Rubinisphaera margarita: one gene and its partners. The main gene of each other region encodes a partner of the protein of the gene in region 3 in a complex. Links are inferred from orthologs where the notes say so. Each region holds a gene or a part of one and is shown on either strand. Other genes may lie near its edges.

Region 1 (3,337 bases), on a different replicon or contig from region 3:
TGCTGGTGAGCCGCCGTCGCCGCCTGCTTAATTATGTTCGCGGTAAGGATCCCGCTCGCTATGCATCTCTGATCGAGCGGCTCAACCTGAGAAAGTAATCGCAAAAGCCCGGCGAGATGATCGTCGGGTTTTTGTTGTATCGGGTGTTTGTTGTTGAAGTGTCCGCCATAAGGCTCGGCGGAAAATTGCCTCTGGTCTGCGCGGCAGCTGTATCGCCGCGATGGGACCATTCACTGACGGGCGCCGTTTGCCGTTGGTCATTTGCTATCGCATTGCTAGCGGTTATGGGCAGGAAAAGAGGGCATCGGGCTCTCTTGCGGTACTGGCATGCCATGCGTTGTTGCCGCCCGTCTCTTTGTATGAAAACAGACGACAGGAAATATTGCAGTGTCTGGAAAAAAGATTGTTGTTGAAAAGGAAATTGCCGGTCGGCGTCTGTCGCTGACCACCGGTCAAATCGCCAAGCAGGCCAGCGGAGCCGTGCTGGTTCAATACGGCGAGACAATGCTTCTCGTTGCCGCCCAGACCGGGCCGGCTCGCGAAGGAATCGACTTCTTCCCGCTGACCGTTGATTACCGTGAACGCTACGCCGCTGCCGGGAAATTCCCGGGGGGCTTCATCAAGCGCGAAGGTCGCCCTTCGACGCACGAGATTCTAACGGCTCGACTCACCGACCGCCCTCTGCGTCCGCTGTTCCCCAAGGGGTTCCGCGACGAAGTTCAGGTTCAGACCACGGTCCTGGCGAGCGATCTTGAGAATCCGTCCGACGTACTCTCGATCAACGGAGCCAGTGCGGCTCTCTGTCTGGCTCCGGTTCCTTTCCAGGGACCAATCGGTGCCGTTCGGGTTGGTATGGAAGACGACAAGTTCATCCTCTTCCCGACTCAGGCTCAGACCGACGCTGGCGACCTCGACCTCGTCGTGGCTGGTAATCGGGAATCGATCCTGATGATCGAAGGCTTCGGTCGCCAGATCCCGGAAGACATCATGGTCGACGCCCTGCTGTTCGCTCACAAGGCGATCGCAGATCTGTGCAGCCTGCAGGAAGAACTGGCCAAGAAAGTTGGCGTTAAGCCCTTCGATTACGCAGAACCGGAAAAGAACCCGTTCGTCTCGATCGTCCGTGAAAAGGCTTCAGACAAACTGAAGTCAGCTCGCTCGAACCCGAGCAAGTCGGCTCGTTCGGAAGGCGCTGCGGCCGTTCGTGAAGAACTCGTCAAAGAACTCTTCCCGGAAGGTGCTGTCGTCGACAGCGAAGGTCGGACGCTGAGCCAGTTCAAAGAAGCGTTCTATCAGGTCGACAAGGAAATGTGCCGCGAGCTGACTCTGTCCGGCAAGCGACTGGACGGCCGCTCCTCGTCGGAGCTTCGCGACGTCAGCTGCGAAGTCGGCAATGTTCCCCGCGTCCACGGCTCGGCTCTGTTCACCCGCGGTGAAACACAGTCCCTGGCCACGCTGACCCTGGGAACTGTTCGCGATCAGCAGCGGGTCGAAGACCTGTTCGGCGAACACACCAAGCGGTTCATGCTCGACTACAACTTCCCCTCCTATTCGGTTGGCGAATGCCGCCCGATCCGGGGACCAGGACGTCGTGAAATTGGTCACGGTGCTCTGGCGGAGCGTTCGGTTCAGTGGGTTCTGCCGGACGAAGAAACCTTCCCGTACACGATCCGCATCATCTCCGACATCACCGAATCAAACGGTAGCTCGTCGATGGCTTCGGTCTGTAATGCCACGCTGGCTCTGATGGACGGCGGCGTGCCGATTCGTCAGCCGGTCGCCGGGATTTCGATCGGACTGGTCAAGGAAGGATCCAAGTATGTCCTGCTGACCGACATCATCGGCGATGAAGACCACTTCGGCGATATGGACTTCAAAGTGGCCGGAACCCAGAAGGGGATCACCGGGATCCAGCTCGATCTCAAGATCGACGGAATCAACGAAGAGATCATCCGGAAGACTCTGGAGCAGGCTCGCAAGGCTCGCCTCGAACTGCTCAAGTCCATGCTGATGGAAATTCGCCGGCCGCGGAAAGAGATTTCCGAACTGGCACCGCGGATTGAGACCGTGAAGATTGATCCGGAAAAGATTGGTCTGGTCATCGGCCCAGGTGGTAAGAACATCCGCCAGCTGCAGGAAGACACCGGCACTCAGATCGACATCTCCGACGACGGAACCGTGACGATCGCCGCTTCGCAGGGCAAGGGCGCTGAAGAAGCCAAGGCCCGCATCGAAGCGATGACCGAAGAAGTTCGCGTCGGCCGGGTCTACAACGGTACTGTGATCGCCATCAAGGACTTCGGAGCCTTTATCGAAATCGCTCCGGGCAAAGATGGTCTGTGTCACATCAGCGAGCTGTCCGGCGGCTTCGTGAAGAATGTCTCGGACGTCTGCAAAATCGGCGACAAGATGGAAGTCAAAGTCATCGCGGTCGACGAGCAGAATCGGGTCAAGCTGTCGCGTAAGGCTCTACTGCCTGAGGACGATGCCGAGGTCGAAGGCGAAGAAGAAACCGATGAAGAAGACCTGAGCTTCGACGACTAACGTCGAGCTTCGGATCGGAAAAGAACAGGTACAGGCAGCGGAATTCCGCTGCCTGTTTCCGTTGGGGTGTTGCGAACCGGCCTGGCCTTGCTGTCCGGCTCCTCGTTAGCCGAATTCGATCCGTCTCGTTACCATGTTTGGTTCAGATGTGCTCCCATGCGACGACTTCCAGGCGGGCCTGTTTGATGCTTCCATGCCCGACTTCTCAGGACAGTGATATGTCTGACCGCGATCAGACCACCAACCAGATGCACGAACTGCGGTATCGCGAAATCGCTGAACTGGCCGGCGGGCTGGCGCACGAAATTCGCAATCCGCTTTCGACGATCTCTCTGAATCTGGGAGTCCTCCGCGAAGAGTTGTCCGACTCCGATAATCCTCGTGATCGCCGGATGCAGCAGCGGCTGACAACGATCCAGGGCGAGTGCGATCGCCTGCAGACGTTCCTCAATACGTTTCTGCAGTTCGCCAACAGCGCGATGGAGATCCAGCGCGAGCCGCACGATCTTTCGGCCTACATTCACGAGCTGATCGACTTCCTTAAGCCGGATTTCGCGGCCAGCCAGATCGAGATCTCGCCGCATCTGGCGACGGATCTTCCGCAGACGCTGATCGATCCCGCTCAATTCCGGCGGGCGCTCCTGAATTTGACCCGCAACGCCCAACAGGCGATGCCCGACGGAGGAACCCTCGAGTTTCAGACGTACCGTTCGGAAGGTGGTGTCGTGCTGGAGATTATCGACACCGGGAACGGCATCCCTCCTCATGTGCAGGAGAAGATGTTCGACGTCTT
Region 2 (3,233 bases), on a different replicon or contig from region 3:
ATATCAACACAATTTATTGGAACTGAGAGGCGTTCGTCAGCCTGAGCGGCAGAAGGAACTGAGTTCGGCGAAATCGAGTTTTCGTCAGGGTTCTGTCGTTCAAGATCGCCCGTGCCGCCTGTTGATGAGATGACAGGACGGCGGAGTTTGTCCAGTTCAGGATGACTGGAACGGCTGGAATCAAACTGCTGGAAGTGAAAGAGTGATGTTCTATCTTCTGTTCACAATGTTGGGGCTTGGGCTGCTGCTGAGTATTGCACTCCGCGGCGAGCCGCCGGTCGACCAGCCGCGTCAGTCCGTGAGGCGGCCCGACCGTTTTCACGCGACCGATCTGGTCGTCGACTCTCAGCATTCCAGCGACACTGCGCACCCACAGGTTGTCGTCCCGTCCCCTGGCTTTCATCACCGCTCCGGTCACCGCCGAGGCCGTGAGGAATCAGAATTCGCGGTTCGGGCCCCCGGTGCGCCGTCAGGTTTGATCCCTTCACCTTCACTTCTGCGCGGCTCCCTGCGGGCATTCTGCGGAAGCATTTCCTGAACAGACAAGACAACGATCAGCTGCGGGTCTCCCAGTCGGAGTCATACCGATGGGAAGTGAAGTGTGGATTGCCGGCGCCGTTGCCCTGGTAATCGGGGGGATCGTAGGTTACGCCTTCGAGCGGGTTCGGCTGGGAGCAGGCTATCGCTCGAAGGACCAACTGCTTGAAGACGCTCGTCGGGAAGCCGAGACCATTCGCAAGAATGGAGAACTCGAAGCCAAAGAAGAAGTCCTGAAGCGACGCGAAGAGCTCGAGAGGGAACTCAATTCTCAGCGAAACGAGCTGCGGGATCTGGAGCGCAAGCTCGATAAACGCGAAAGCTCGCTCGAAGATCTTCAGGAGGACGTCAGCAAGCGCGAGCGGATGATCGAGTCGATGCAGAACCGACTCACCGAACGGCTCAAGAACGCCGAACGGAAAGAATCCGAGCTGAGCCGCATCGTCAAGGAAGAGCAGGAAGAGCTTTACAAGATCAGCGGCCTGAAGCGCGAACAGGCCATCGAACGACTGCTCGACCGACTGCACACCGAACTCCGCAACGAGACCGGCGAAGTCATTCTCAAGCACGAAGCGGAGCTCAAGGAAATCTGCGACGCCAAGGCCCGCGAGATTATCGGCATGGCCGTTCAGCGATACGCGTCCGCGCACACCTCGGAGATGACGGTCGCCAGTATCGACATCCCCAGCGACGAAATGAAGGGTCGCATCATCGGACGTGAAGGTCGTAACATTCGCACCTTCGAGAAACTGACCGGGGTCGATGTCATCGTCGACGACACGCCTGGCGTGGTCATCATTTCGTCCTTCGACAACGTCCGTCGTGAAGTCGGCAAAATGGCGCTGCAACGGCTCATTCAGGATGGCCGCATTCATCCGACACGAATTGAAGAGATCGTGACCGAGTGCCAGAAGGAAATGGACGAGCGAATCATGCGACTCGGTCAGGAAGCCGCTCAGGAAGCCGGCATCCAGGGTCTGCACGAAAAACTGATTCAGCTGATGGGCCGACTCAACTTCCGCGTCAGCTACAGCCAGAACGTGCTGCGACACTCGATCGAAGTGGCTCATCTGACCGGCATGATGGCCGAACAACTCGGACTCGATGGCGTCCTGGCCCGCCGCTGTGGTTTCACGCATGACATCGGAAAAGCAGCCGACCATGAGATGGAAGGGGGACACCCCGCCATCGGAGCCGATCTGCTCAAACGGTACTCGGAAGGCGAAGAAGTCGTGCACTCCGCGGCCGGTCACCACGACGATATCCGCCCGGAATATATTTACACGGTCCTCGTCGCGGCCGCCGACGCCATTTCCGCCGCCCGACCAGGCGCACGTCGCGAAACGCTTGAGAAGTACGTCAAACGACTCGAAGAACTCGAAGCGCTGGTTTGCGGCTTCCCGGGAGTCGAGCAGTGCTACGCCGTCCAGGCCGGTCGCGAAGTGCGGGTGGTTGTCGATCCGCGGGAAGTCAACGATCGTCAGGCAGCCGCTCTAGCTCGCGACATCGCCAAAGCCGTGGAAGAAAACCTGACCTACCCGGGCGAGGTGAAAGTCGCCGTGATGCGGGAGTCACGCTCGGTCGAATACGCCCGCTAATCGGCCAGAGGGGCTGAAGTCCGAACTCAGTGGAGAGATCCCTTGTCTCGCCGCTGGAACCACGGGTCTTTCCCGAGAATGCGGGCTGCGAGAGTTAGCCTGTCCCGCATTCCAAAATCAAAGCCCGGTTGATTGAACCGGGATGGCGCCGCCCCGGGAGGTCGGGCCAACGCGGACATCGGGATTTGTCGGCTGGATTTCTTGTCGATTCGCCAGCCTCGGCCGCGGAGCCGCCGGGGTTCCTCTCGGATCTCGAGACAACGATTGAACAGATTCACTTTGATGGCTAAGAAATGATCGATCCTCTTCCTGATTTCGAAACGTTTTCCGCGCAGGCCGAAGGCCAGACTCTGGTGCCGGTTTACTGTCAATTGACGGGCGACTCATTGTCTCCGGTCGAAGCGTTCCGCCGACTTGATAAAGGGGAACATTCGTTTCTGTTCGAAAGCGTCGTCGGTGGCGAGCGAATCGGTCGGTACAGCTTTATCGGCTCCAATCCGTTCCTTACGATTCAGGCCGCCGGGAACGAGGTCAAGATTTACGAGCAGGGTGCGACGCGTAAACAGACCAGCGACGATCCTCTGGCGCTGCTTGGGGAACTGCTCAGCAATTATCGCATGGCTCCCCATCCGCAGTTGCCGCGATTCTGCGGCGGAGCGGTCGGCTACGCCGGCTACGATGTCGTTCGGTATGCGGAAAACCTGCCAAATGCTCCGGAAGACGACCGTCAGGTCCCCGACATGCTTTTCGGTCTGTATGACCGGATGGTGATCTTCGATCACATCAATAAGACGGTCTTCGTCGTCGTGCTGGCCGCAGTCGAAAGCGGAGACCTGAAAGCGGCCTACAAAACGGCCGGGAAGACTCTTACCGAGATCTGCTATCAACTCGAACACAACCGCAGTCCGGTGCCGCCCGAACAGATTCGCCTCGACGATGCCCGCACCCTGGACTGGAAATCGAACTACACTCAGGACGAGTTCGAAGGAGCGGTCGAAACCTGCAAGGAATACATTCGGGCGGGCGATATTTTTCAGGTCGTGCTCAGCCAGCGGCTCGAACTCGAAACCCGGGCCAGCGAACTGGCGATTTACCGGG
Region 3 (3,660 bases):
ATGTCGTTCCAGGAAGCGATGGCCTCGTGGTCGACGAGAAAACCGCCCTCGAAGTGGCCGGCCGCATCGGTTATCCCGTCCTGATCAAAGCCACCGCTGGTGGCGGCGGAAAAGGGATGCGGGTCGCCATGAACGAGATCTCGCTGAAATCCGGCTTCAGCGCGGCTCGGCAGGAGGCCGAGAAGGCGTTCAAGAACCCGGGCGTTTACCTCGAAAAGTACATCGAACGTCCGCGGCACGTCGAAGTGCAGGTTCTTGCCGACCAGCACGGCAACTGTGTCCATCTCTGGGAACGCGACTGCTCCACGCAGCGGAAGCACCAGAAACTGGTCGAAGAAAGCCCGGCTCCGGACCTGCCGAAGTCCGTCCGCGAAGATATCTGCAAATCGGCCGTTCGGCTCATCAAGACCTGCGGATATTACAACGCAGGGACGGTTGAGTTCATCGTCGACAAGGAGCATCAGTTCTACTTCATCGAAGTGAACGCCCGCATTCAGGTCGAGCACCCGGTCAGTGAAATGGTGACTGGTATTGACCTGATCAAGCAGCAGATCCGCGTTGCCGCCGGCGAAGAGCTGACGGTCAAGCAGAAGAACATCCAGACCAACGGCTCGGCGATCGAGATTCGCATCAACGCCGAGGATCCGGAGAACGACTACCGTGGTTGCCCGGGGCGAATCACGAAACTGCGTGTTCCGGGGGGGCTGGGGATTCGCTTCGATTCGCACGTCCACGAAGGGTACATGATCAGCCCGTATTACGATTCGATGATCGGAAAGCTGATCGTCCATCGCCCGACGCGGGAAGAATCGATCGCCTGCGCACTGGCGGCTCTAGACGAGTTCGTCATCGAAGGCGTGAAAACGACGATTCCGCTGGCTCGCCGTGTACTGGCTCATTCGGCGTTCAAAGAGGGGAAAATCGATACCACGTTCCTCGAACGGACGTTTTGAAATCTCGCTCGCAATTCATTAAGCTCTGGGCGCAACAGAGGCAGCACGCGCTTTGCCTCTTCTGATGGACAGGATTTCGCCATGTCGGCCTGGGGCTGGCACTGGAACCCGGACGTCGGCTGATGGCTGACACGAGAGCAGTTTATTTCGCGGTGTCGCCGTTCCGTTCGCATGGCGTCCTGATTTTCAGGCCCAAACGTTCCTACGCGGCCATACGGTCGAGTGATCGGCTCAAGGCCCACTGTCCATCTGACCCAGGGTACATTCCGTAACGATAACTAGAGGAATCATAACGATGAAAGTTGGTCTGCTTACTGGTGGTGGGGATTGCCCGGGTCTGAATCCCGTGATTCGTGGCGTTGTCAAAGTGATCGACAATGCTGGCGGCGAATGTCTGGGACTGCTGGAAGGATGGCGCGGCGCCATTACCGGCAACCATATCCAGCTGACGCCCGCAAACACCGATTCGATTTTCGACAAGGGCGGCACGATTCTCGGTTCGTCCCGCACGAACCCCTGGAAGAATCCGGCGGAAATTGATCAGATCCTCGAGACCTTCAAGAAGCTCGGACTCGACTGCCTCGTCGCCATCGGCGGTGACGACACGCTGGGCGTGGCCAGCAAGCTGTACTCGGAAAAGAACTTCCCGACCATCGGCTGCCCGAAGACCATCGATAACGACCTGAGTGCCACCGATCAGACCTTCGGTTTCGATACCTGTATCAATATCGTCACCGACGCCATCGATCGCCTCCGCACGACCGCCGAATCGCATCGCCGAATTCTGGTCGTCGAAGTGATGGGACGTCACGCCGGCTGGATTGCCTGCTACTCGGCCATCGCCAACGGAGCCGACTACTTCATGGTTCCGGAAAAGCCGGTCGACCTGGACGACATGGTCGAGACGCTGAAGCGAAAGCTCGATTCCGGCAAGAAGTACGGCATCGTCGTCGTGAGCGAAGGCGCGAAGCTGAGCAAAGACTTCGTGACCAAAGACCAGGAACTGGACGAGTTCGGTCATGTGAAGCTGGGTGGAATCGGCGATCAGGTTGCCAAGATCATCGAAGAGCGGATGGAAATCGAAACCCGTTCGGTCATCCTCGGCCACCTGCAGCGTGGCGGAAGCCCGAGTGCCTTCGACCGCGTGCTCGGAACCCGCTGTGGTGTCCACGCCGGTCAGCTGGCCCTCGACAAAGACTTCGGCAAGATGGTCGCACTGAAGGGGACCCGAATCGTCGGCGTGCCTCTCAAAGATGCCGTCGACAAGATGCGAGTCCTGGATGACTCCTTCTACGAAGAAGCCGCCGTGTTCCTGAAGTAATCTCGGAATACAAACAGAATCCAATAGCACCCGTCAGAATCAGACGGGTGCTTTTTTTTTGCGACCAGCGATCCGAACGAGGGACACTGGACATCCCAACCCGACGCGTGAGCGAAGGCGTGTGAGGTGTGTCCCTCACTGACGTTTTGAGTTAAGAGGTCTACTTTGCAAGCGGGGCGCCGCTAGAGAAGTCGACTCCCGTAGCGACGGCGTAAAGGTTCGTAATATTCCGAATGACAGGGGATTCTTCGCAATCAGGGTGTACGTTATGATAAAATCATGGTCGTATCCTGTACCTCATGATGAACTCTCATTGACGGGCCTGTCTAATGTCTTGCCGCGTTTTGCGAATCATGCTTGCGGTCTGCCTGCCGATTGCTCCGCTTCTGGGGGGCTGTTCAGAGCCGGAGACGCCGCCACCGGCGACGACTTACTCGTACTCTTCGGACTCCGACTACGGCAACGACTACTACAATGTCACGCCGGAGAACATCGTCTTCAAAGACGAGTTGGCCTCGAATACGACTCCGCCTCAGGGGTTGGATGATCTGCAGTTCGTGGACACGGACGGCAACCCGGTGCTGCTGAAGGATGTGCTGGGCGAGAAGAATGTCGTGCTGATTTTCACGCAGGGTTTCTACGGCACACTCTGTCCGTTCTGTACCACGCAGACAGCTCGCCTGATTGCCAATTACGACAAGTTTAAAGAACTTGAGACAGAGATTCTCGTTGTCTATCCGGGGCCTCGGGATCATCTTGATGAATTCATCAAGGTCGCGCAGACCGACAGCAAGGCGCAAATGGATCGGGTCCCGTTCCCGATTCTGCTCGACGAAGAATTCAAAGCCGTCGATTTTTTCGATATCCGTTCACAGAACGCCCATCCTTCGACGTATGTCATCGATAAGCAGGGGAATGTCCTCCTGGCCTACGTGGGGAAAGATCACACTGCCGACCGGCCGTCGGTTAAGAAGATTCTGGAGAGTCTCAAGGCCGCTCAGGACTGAAACATTTCCACACCATGGATCAACAGAGCGCAATTTCTGAAATCACCCTGCTGAATCTCGTCATCCGCAAGGGGTACCTGGATGCCGACGAGGTGGAGCGACTGACGGAAGTCGCCCGTGAGAAGGATCTCGCGACACTTGACGTAGCCTACGAACAGGGACTGCTCGATCCACAACAGGTCGAGAATCTGATTCCGCTGACCGATCCGACCAACTTCATTCCCGATTATGAACTGCTCGACCTGCTCGGCAGCGGCGGCATGGGGGCCGTCTACAAGGCGCGGCAGTTGAATCTCGATCGGATCGTCGCGCTCAAGTTAATGAAGCTGAGCGACGCCAGTTCGGCAACACGAAGTCAGCAGGAAGCCCGGCTCGTGGC

Evidence for each region.
Region 1: L1A08_RS04880 (region 3) and pnp share a complex: the UniProt entries of both Bacillus subtilis proteins name them as parts of the possible RNA degradosome complex. The link is inferred for Rubinisphaera margarita from one-to-one orthologs.
Region 2: L1A08_RS04880 (region 3) and rny share a complex: the UniProt entries of both Bacillus subtilis proteins name them as parts of the possible RNA degradosome complex. The link is inferred for Rubinisphaera margarita from one-to-one orthologs.

What each region holds. Positions count from the first base shown.
Region 1 is NZ_JAKFGB010000022.1:48,444-51,780, reverse strand. Bases 1-2,965 are described here. They hold pnp (polyribonucleotide nucleotidyltransferase), read left to right. Parts: upstream 1-387; coding sequence 388-2,544; downstream 2,545-2,965. Other genes in these bases: L1A08_RS21485 (sensor histidine kinase), read left to right, coding at 2,763-2,965; rpsO (30S ribosomal protein S15), read left to right, coding at 1-98. Outside these bases: more of L1A08_RS21485, read left to right, coding at 2,966-3,337. UniProt on the Bacillus subtilis protein: Involved in mRNA degradation. Catalyzes the phosphorolysis of single-stranded polyribonucleotides processively in the 3'- to 5'-direction. Necessary for competence development in Bacillus subtilis.
Region 2 is NZ_JAKFGB010000007.1:124,468-127,700, forward strand. The notes cover bases 1-2,861. They hold rny (ribonuclease Y), read left to right. Parts: upstream 1-587; coding sequence 588-2,135; downstream 2,136-2,861. Other genes in these bases: trpE (anthranilate synthase component I), read left to right, coding at 2,429-2,861. In the rest of the region: more of trpE, read left to right, coding at 2,862-3,233. UniProt on the Bacillus subtilis protein: Endoribonuclease that initiates mRNA decay. Initiates the decay of all SAM-dependent riboswitches, such as yitJ riboswitch. Involved in processing of the gapA operon mRNA, it cleaves between cggR and gapA.
Region 3 is NZ_JAKFGB010000009.1:382,619-386,278, reverse strand. What follows is about bases 346-3,261. They hold L1A08_RS04880 (6-phosphofructokinase), read left to right. Parts: upstream 346-1,248; coding sequence 1,249-2,274; downstream 2,275-3,261. Other genes in these bases: L1A08_RS04875 (peroxiredoxin family protein), read left to right, coding at 2,604-3,261; accC (acetyl-CoA carboxylase biotin carboxylase subunit), read left to right, coding at 346-953. In the rest of the region: more of accC, read left to right, coding at 1-345; more of L1A08_RS04875, read left to right, coding at 3,262-3,281; L1A08_RS04870 (serine/threonine-protein kinase), read left to right, coding at 3,296-3,660. UniProt on the Bacillus subtilis protein: Catalyzes the phosphorylation of D-fructose 6-phosphate to fructose 1,6-bisphosphate by ATP, the first committing step of glycolysis.